One region of the Burkholderia gladioli genome, then DNA from elsewhere that is predicted to be linked to it. Evidence: riboswitches for the same ligand, from Rfam matches in the RefSeq annotation. Region 1 holds a riboswitch; the other holds the start of a gene.
The links. A riboswitch is a leader RNA that binds a small molecule or an ion and turns the genes downstream of it on or off. The one in region 1 is predicted to bind cobalamin.

Region 1 (4,404 bases):
CCGTGCCACATCGTGCCGCGCGTCTTGTCGAGGCGATCGATGGAACCGGGGTTCCGCCGATCGCGCGAGCGTTAGGCCGATGAAAGGCGTGCCGAGTTCCGGCACCACACGCGCGATTTACCTTTGCTGACAGATCTCGCGGCGAGCCGGCCGGCACCTGCCTCACTTCATCAGCTTCTCGGTGATGAACTTCCATTCGGCGCGCGTGACCGGCGTGATCGAGAGCCGGTTGCCCCTGGCGAGCACGCGCATCTCGGCGAGCTCGTCGTGCTCGCGCAGCGCGGCCAGCGGAATCAAGGGGGTCTTCTTCACGAAGCGCACGTCCACCAGGCTCCAGCGCGGCTCTTCCCGCTTCGACTTCGGATCGTGATAGGGGCTGGCCGGATCGAACTGGGTCGGATCGGGATAGGGCGTCGACGAGACTTCGGCCAGGCCCGCGATGCCGGGCTCGGGACAGCTCGAGTGATAGAACAGCACGCCGTCGCCGATGCGCATGGTGTCGCGCATGAAATTGCGAGCCTGATAATTGCGCACGCCCGTCCAGGGCAGGGTGTGTTTCGGCGCGGCGGCGAGATCGTCGATGCTCGCCTCGTCCGGTTCGGATTTCATCAGCCAGAATTGCATGAGGGCGGTCCGCTGAAAGAAGGGGCAGGGAACGCGCGCGGCGGGAGCAGCGGCCGTCGCGACGACGCTTGCCGGGTGAGACGGGAATGCGATCGCCTAGCGTGCCTCGTGATCGCCGATCCAGGGCACGCGAGCCGTTTGAAGCACAAATCGAAGCACAAATGAAAACGGCATCGGAACTGGTCCGATGCCGTCGAATAGGTCCCCGCCTTGGCCGCTAGGCCGGCATCCTGAACCTGAGGTTCAGAATTGGTCGCAGTTAGCAGCACTTCGGGTACATCAGACAGAGTGACGCGCGCGCCCGTGCTACAAATTTCCGCAACCGTGCACATGGCATTGGTTCAAGGAATATATGACCTTGGCGAACCAGGCAGGGAAGCTGAGAGAACCTAGTGAATCCGATCTTGTGAAACGAATTCGCATGAACCGCTTACTTCGGTGCAGCCGCTGGCTTGTCCGCCGCGCCGCGCTGCTTACCGCGACTCGTGCTGGGCCAGTACCGCGCCGAGCTGTTCATTCATGTGGCGCATTGTACGCCGGATTTCTTCCGCGGGAAATGCCTCGCCGTGACGAACGCTCTGTTGCAGGCGAAGCAACTCCGAGGCGAGCGACAGCGCGGCCATCACCGCGATCCGATCGGTGCCGCGCACCGAGCTGTTGGCGCGGATCTTCGACATCTCGGCGTCGACGCGCGCGACCGCCTCGAGCAGGGCTGCTTCGGTTTCCGGCGAGCAGGCGAGGCGATAGGCCTGGCCGAGAATCGAGACTTCGATCTGCTTGCTGCTCATGCATGTTCTCCGTGGCTGGCCGCGTCGTCGCCGCCGTTGCCGGCAGCCTCGCCGCCGCCGAGCAGGTCGAGCTGGCTGTCGCCGTCGGCGGCCTGGCGCGTGCGCGGCAGCTTCTCGAGGATCGCGTTGAGCTTGATCTGCGCATCGTCGATCTTCGCCGACAGCGCATCGCGCTCGGCGACCAGGCCGTTGCGTTCGTCGCGCAACTGATCGAGCTCGACGCGCACGGCTTCGGCTTGCGCGCGCAATTGCGCGACTTGCTCCTCGAGCGCGAGCCGTTCCGTGTGATGGCGTTGGTTCAGCGCAATCAGGCGGCCAATGTTCTGGGATAGGGTTTCGAGTTCGTTGAGCATCTGCTGCGTCCTCTAAAGACCGGGCATTTTAGCGCGGAAAGCGCCTTGTACCGACTTTTGTAACGTATCCAGACGTAACCACCCCCCTTCTTGCCGCGAAGTGACACGGGAAATGCCGTTTTGCCGGCGTTGCGTGCGTCCGACGCGCGTTTCTTGACGCTGCCCGGGGGCGCTCCTACACTGGCGCCGCTTCGGTGCTCGCGCGCGGCCTCGACGAGGGCGCGCGCGGTTAAACGGGAAGCAGGGAGCAATGCCCGCGCGGCATGCCAACCTGCGCTGCCCCCGCAACGGTAAGCGACCGCGTCGATCGCGCTGGCGATCCTGGCGCAAGCCGCCCCTCGATGGCGGCCCTCACGCGAACGAGGGCCGCCGTGGCCACTGCGCGCCTGGTTCGCGCGGGAAGGCGGGGGTGGGCTGGTCGCCAGCCCGGATACCGGCCGAAGCGGGGAAGCGCGCGGCCTGCGCGCTTCCGGAGGCGGCGCTGCGGGGAGGCAGGGCCGCGCGAATCCACAGGATGTTCCCGATGTTCACCGCGTTTGTCCGCGCCGCCCTGCTCGCGGCTTGCGGGCTGCCTTGCCTGTCGCTCGCCCAGGTTGCGCAGGGCGCGTCCCGCGCGTCTGATATAGCCGCCGCCAGCGATGCCAGCGCCGCCAGCGATGCCACGGGCTCCGCCGCCGCGCCGTCCGTCGCGCGAAGCAGCGACCGCGCCGCCGTTGCGTCCACCGCCACGGCTTCATCCAGCGCCGCATCGTCCGCCGATCCCGCCGCGCCGGTCGCGCTCGACTCGGTGGTGGTGAGCGCGAGCCGCGGCGCGCAGAAGCTCGCCGACGCGCTGCCGCAAACCACCCTCTTCACGCGCGAGGACATCGAACACAGCAGCGCGTCCGATCTTCCTGGCCTGCTCGCGTTCGCACCCGGCGCGCAGATCGTGCGCAACGGCGGCCCCGGCTCGAACACCTCGCTGTTCCTGCGCGGCGCGCAGTCGAACCAGTCGCTGCTGCTGATCGACGGCGTGCGCGTCGATTCGGCCAGCCTCGGCGCCGCGCAACTGAGCCAGCTCACGCTCGAGCAGATCGACCACGTCGAGATCGTCAACGGCAACGTCTCCTCGCTGTACGGCTCGGGCGCGATCGGCGGCGTGGTGCAGGTGTTCACGCGCGACGGCGGCAATCATCCGCCGCGCTTCTATTTCTCGGCCGGCTACGGCAGCTATCACACGCAGTCGCAGCAGGCCGGCGTCTCGGGCCGGCTCGATGCGGACGGCAGCACCACCTTCTCGCTGTCGCTGTCGCGCGACAAGACCGACGGCTTCTCGGCGATCGACCCGGTGCAGCAGCCGGGCGCCAATCCGAACGCGAACGGCAACCTGAACGAGAGTCTCTCGGCCTCGCTCAAGCATCGTTTCGCGAACGGCTGGCGCGCGGGCCTCGACTACTTCCAGTCGAACGGCGAGAACAGCTACGACAACCCCTTCGGGCAGGCCACGACCGATCTCAACACGCTCTACAGCCGCGTGCAGCAGATCTCGGCGCACGCCGAGGGCAAGCTGACCGACTGGTGGACCACCCACCTGCGTGTGTCGAGCGGCAACGACCGCAGCCAGAGCTGGCTGAACGGCGCCTACACCGACCACTTCAACACCGACAACCGCCAGTACAGCTGGCAGAACGATTTCACGGTGGCGCGCGGCCAGGCCATCCAGGCCGGCTACGAGCGGCTCGACCAGGCCTTCGCTTCCGATGTCTACTCGGCGCCGCAGCGGCACGTGAATTCCGGCTGGCTCGGCTACACGGGCCGCTTCGGCAACAGCCAGGTGCAGGCCAACCTGCGGCGCGACCAGTATTCGGATTTCGGCGGCGCGAACAGCTACTATCTCGGCTACGGATACGACCTGGGCGAGCACTGGAAGGTCACGGCGAGCTATTCGGATGCGTTTCGCGCGCCGACCTTCAACGACCTGTACTACCCCGATGCCGGCAATCCCGCGCTGGTGCCCGAGCGCAGCCATTCGATCGAGGCCGCGCTGCAATATGCCTCGGACGCGCTGGGCGTGATGCGGCTGAGCCTGTTCCAGACGCGCTACGCGAACCTGATCCAGTACGAGCCCGATGCGTCGGGCCTGGTCTATACGGCGCAGAACGTCGGGCGCGCCAAGGTGCAGGGCATCGAGGGCTCGTGGCAGGGGCATCTGGGCAAGACCGACCTGCACGCCTCGGCGACCTTCCAGAACCCGGTCGACCAGAGCGGCGACCAGGACCTGCTGCGGCACGCGCGGCGCTTCGCGTCGTTCTCGGCCAGCCATCCGTTCGGCGGCTGGCGCGTCGGTGCCGAGTGGCTGCTGAGCGGCGCGCGCAGCGACAGCGCGCAGACGCTCGGCGGCTACGGCGTGGTGAACCTGACGGCGCGCTACGACATCACCAAGGCGTGGTACGTGAGCGCGCATCTCGACAACCTGCTCGACAAGGACTACCAGCTTGCCTACGGGTACAACACGCCGCGGCGCGGCGCCTACGTCACGATCGGCTGGCGCTAGCCATGACGTCGCGCACGGCGCAGGCATGAGCTTCGCGAGGAACCCCGCTTGAACACGTTCGCGCGCACGGCGAGCATGACGCGCGGCCGCGCCTGGGCGATCTGGG
Region 2 (4,404 bases), 1.8 Mb from region 1:
GTTGGCCGGGTAGAGGAAGGAGAAGGCCGCATCGCGCGCCACCGCCACTCGCAGGCCCTCCAGCCAGCGCGGCAAGGGCGCTGGCTGCGCGGGCGACGCGAATGCCACTTCCGGTGGCAACTCGGCCAGCGAGGTCCGCGCCATGGCATCGGCCGCGCGTTCGAGCCGCGCGTCGAGGTCGGCGATGTCCGCGGCCTGGTGCAGGCCGAGATGCCGTTCCGGCAGCGCGATGCCGGGGTCGGCCGGCAGATGGCCGAGCCAGCGGATGTCCTCGGGCATCGAGGCGCGCAGCAGCGCGGCATGCCGCTCGGAGCCGACCCGATTGGCCAGCACGCCATGGAAGGGCAGCCCCGGCCGGAAACGCGCGAGCCCGAAGGCCAGCGCGCCGAAAGTCTGCGCCACCGATTTCCCCGAGATCACCGCGGCCACCGGCACGCCGAAGCGGCAGGCCAGGTCGGCGCTGCTCGGCGTGCCGTCGAACAGGCCCATCACGCCCTCGATCAGGATCAGGTCGGCCTCGGCGGCGGCCTGCGCCAGCAGCGCGCGGCAGCCGTCCTCGCCGACCATGCCGAGATCGAGCGAATGCACCTCGGCGCCGCTGGCGCGCGCGAGGATCATCGGATCGAGGAAGTCCGGGCCGGTCTTGAACACGCGCACGCGCCGGCCGAGCCGCCGATGCAGCCGCGCCAGCCCCGCGGTGATCGAGGTCTTGCCCTGGCCGGAGCCGCTCGCGCCGATCAGCAGCGCCGGGCAGCGCAGCACGCCTGCGGACACGCTCAGAACTCCACGCCGCGCTGGGCCTTTACGCCCTGCTCGCGATACGGGTGCTTGACCAGCCGCATCTCGGTCACCAGGTCGGCGGCCTCCACCAGCGCGTCGGGCGCATGACGCCCCGTCACCACCACGTGCAGCGCCGCCGGGCGCGCGGCCAGCACGGCCAGCACCTCGTCGAGTGGCAGGTAGTCGTACTTCAGCACCGTGTTCAGCTCGTCGAGGATCACCATCTGGTAGTCGCCGCTCTCGATCATCCGGCGCGCCTCGTCCCAGCCCTTGCGCGCGGTCGCGATATCGGCCTCGCGATCCTGCGTGTTCCAGGTGTAGCCGTCGCCCATCGTCACGAAATCGCAGTCCGCGAAGGTGTTGAGCAGGTCGCGCTCGGCCGTGTGCAGCGCACCCTTGATGAACTGCACCACGCCCAGCTTCATGCCGTGGCCGAGCACGCGCACCGCCATGCCGAAGGCGGCCGTGCTCTTGCCCTTGCCGTTGCCGGTGTTGACGATCAGCAGGCCCTTCTCGACGGTCGCCGCGGCCTGTTTCTTTTCATGGCCGGCGCGGCGGCGTTCGGTCATGCGCTGATGCGATTCGGGATCGGTTTTCATCGGGTCGGAAGTCCTCGGGATACGGGAAAGCGGGCAGGAAAATATCGGGGCATCGGGCAGGGCGGCGGCATGATCGCGCGTTCAGGCGGGCCCGGCGATCGCCACGGTCACGCCGTCGACGATCGTCTTCGGCACCAGCAACCGGCCGTGCGGCGCGGCAGCCAGCGCGCAGGGCTCGCACACGCCCTCGACGCCGAAGCGCGCGAAGGCGGCCGAGCTCGGGGCCGTGCCATCCCCCGGCGGCGCATCGGGGGCGATGGCTTCGCGCGCGATCGCCACCAGCGGCCAGCCATGGCGCGCGCAGCAGGCCACCAGGCCCGGTTCGGCGGCCTTGGCGTCGAGCGTCGCGACGCGGGCGATATCGGCCAGCGCGAGGCCGGGTCGGCGCGCGAGCGCGGCGGCGATGGCGGCCTCGATCGCCTCGGGCGACTTGCCGGCGCGGCAGCCCACCCCGACGACGATGCGCGGCGCGGCGATGCGATCCGGAGCGATGCAGGTCATGCTGGGCGGACGAGTGGTGAACGAGCGAACAAACGTGCAAGCAAACGGGCACACGAGCGGGCAAAAAAACGGCGAACCACGGTGTCGACGACGCTTCGTGCCTCGATGCGGATTTCGCATGGCGCCCGTCCCACGCGGGTGCCATGTCCGGCGAGCCGGGCTCGCCGTCTGCGTCGGCCGGTATCCGGGCTGGCCGCCTGTCATGCCGACGCCTTCCCGCCGCGATCGGCAGTGGCTCGAGTCGGCCTGCGCGTCGCGCTTGCGCGATTCGCCGGCGGCGTACCGTTGCGGGGACAGCACAGGCTGGCGGCGCGCCGCTCCCTGTTTCCCGTTTAACCGCAGTCGCGAATGCGACTGCGGGCACCGAACGCGCGCATACGATAGCACAGCGGACGGGGCCGGAAGGGCGCTCGCCGGGGCTTGCCGGGCAGGCGCGTCGGTGGCGCGGGCGCACAAAAAGAGCGGCGGCGCCGAGCGCGCCCCATCGCGCGCCGCGGCCGGCCGCGCCGCCTTGACGCGTCTGGACGCCGCGCCTACACTCGCACGCGTTTTGGTGCTCGCGTGCGGATTCTCTTGGCACGCAGTTGAACGGGAAACAGGGAAGCTCGCCGCGCCGCGGACGATCTCAACCTGTGCTGCCCCCGCAACGGTAAGCGCATGCATCGCGCAAGCGATGCGAGCCCCGCTTCACCGCGCCCCGAGTCGCTCGGGCGCGCGGCCCGGCCACTGGACGCGAGACGCGTCCGGGAAGGCGAAGCGGCGCTGTCGCCAGCCCGGATACCGGCCAGAACCACGGAAGCGCCAGTCGTGCGCGAGCCCCGGGCCAGGCCCTGCGGCGCGCGGCGGCGAATCCGCAGGGAAGCGTCGCGGGTGGCGGCGCGGGTTCCCGTGCAGCCTCGCGGCCGCGCCCTGGGCGCGTCGGCCGGCCAGTCCATCGTCGATGATCGTCGTCCCCGGGCGGCCGGCATGACGACCGGCAGGCCGCCCGCGCGTCGTGCCGACGCCGCGATGGCATCATCCACCGACTCACCGACAGGCGAATTCCATGCAAATGCGCAAAATCCCCGTGACCGTCGTCACGGGCTTCCTCGGCAGCGGCAAGACCACCTTGCTGCGCCACATCCTCGAAAATGCCTCGGGCCGCCGGATCGCGGTGATCGTCAACGAATTCGGCGAGCTCGGCATCGACGGCGAGATCCTGAAGGGTTGCGGCATCGGCTGCGAGGAAGGCGCGCAAGCGGCCGGCCAGCTCTACGAACTGGCCAACGGCTGCCTGTGCTGCACGGTGCAGGAGGAGTTCTACCCGGTGATGGAGGCGCTGGTGGAGCGCCGCGAGCAGATCGACCACGTGCTGATCGAGACCTCCGGCCTGGCGCTGCCCAAGCCGCTGGTGCAGGCCTTCAACTGGCCGTCGATCAAGAACAGCTTCACCTGCGATGCCGTGATCACGGTGGTCGACGGCCCGGCCGCCGCGGCCGGCCAGTTCGCCGAGGACGTGCAGGCGGTGGACGCGCAGCGCCGCGCCGATCCGAACCTCGACCACGAATCGCCGCTGCACGAACTGTTCGCCGACCAGCTTTCCTCGGCCGACCTGGTGATCGTCAACAAGACCGACCTGCTGGACGCGGCGCAGTTCGCCGCGGTGGAGACGACGATCCGCGAGGAAATCCCGGCGCACGTGAAGATCGTGCGCGCGCAGCGCGGCGAGCTCGACCTGGCCACCCTGATCGGCCTGAACGCGGCCTCCGAGGAAACCATCCACCTGCGTCACGATCATCACGGCTCGGCCGAGGATGCCGACCATCACCACGACGAATTCGATTCGGTGGTGGTCGAGGCGCGCGTGAGCTCGCGCGAGGCGACCATCGCCGCGCTGCGCGCGCTGGTCGATGCGCACACGATCTACCGCGTGAAGGGTTTCGCGGCGCTGCCGGCCACGCCGATGCGGCTGGTGATCCAGGGCGTGGGCGGGCGCTTCGACAGCTACTTCGACCGGCGCCTCACCGAGGCGGACGGCGCCACCAGCCGTTTCGTGCTGATCGGCGAGGACCTCGACGCGGCCGCGCTGCAGGCGGCCTTCCTCGCCGCGCTCGGCGACGCCGTGCAAGCGGCCTGAGGCGCGAAGGCTCCCGATGCATCTGCTGCGCACCACGCCGGGCGGTTTCGTCGACGACACGCAGGGCGTGATCCGCATCGACCAGCGTCCCGCCGAGATCGTGATCCTCAGCTCGGCGGACACCACGCTGTCCCTGCTCGCCAGCGCGGTGCCGCTGCTCGGCGAGGGTTTCCCGAGCCTGCGGCTGGCCAACGTCAGCTTCCTGCGCCAGCCCGCCTCGGTCGACTTCTATATCGACGACGTGCTGCAGCACGCCAGCGTGGTGGTGATCGACCATCTCGGCGGCGAGGCCTACTGGCCTTACGGGATCGAGCAGGCGGTCGCGCTGGCCGAACGGCGCGGCCAGCAGTTGGCGATGTTTTCCGGCGACCTGCAGGAAGATCCGAACCTGGTCGCCAGGAGCACCGT

Region 2: it holds a riboswitch for cobalamin, as region 1 does, so the genes downstream of both, cobW (cobalamin biosynthesis protein CobW) here and BM43_RS20030 (TonB-dependent receptor domain-containing protein) in region 1, are expected to answer to the same signal.

What each region holds. Positions count from the first base shown of each region.
Region 1 is NZ_CP009323.1:698,848-703,251, reverse strand. Features, by position in the region: gene BM43_RS20045 (EVE domain-containing protein) at 163-624, opposite strand; RNA gene ssrS (6S RNA) at 823-1,004, opposite strand; gene BM43_RS20040 (cell division protein ZapA) at 1,098-1,412, opposite strand; gene BM43_RS20035 (hypothetical protein) at 1,409-1,765, opposite strand; cobalamin riboswitch at 1,941-2,221, shown strand; gene BM43_RS20030 (TonB-dependent receptor domain-containing protein) at 2,289-4,298, shown strand; gene BM43_RS20025 (FecCD family ABC transporter permease) at 4,374-4,404, shown strand, end outside.
Region 2 is NZ_CP009323.1:3,548,358-3,552,761, forward strand. Features, by position in the region: gene BM43_RS32935 (cobyrinic acid a,c-diamide synthase CobB) at 1-762, opposite strand, end outside; gene cobO (cob(I)yrinic acid a,c-diamide adenosyltransferase) at 777-1,379, opposite strand; gene BM43_RS32945 (cobalamin biosynthesis protein) at 1,461-1,880, opposite strand; cobalamin riboswitch at 2,039-2,264, opposite strand; cobalamin riboswitch at 2,415-2,683, shown strand; gene cobW (cobalamin biosynthesis protein CobW) at 2,926-3,996, shown strand; gene cobN (cobaltochelatase subunit CobN) at 4,013-4,404, shown strand, end outside.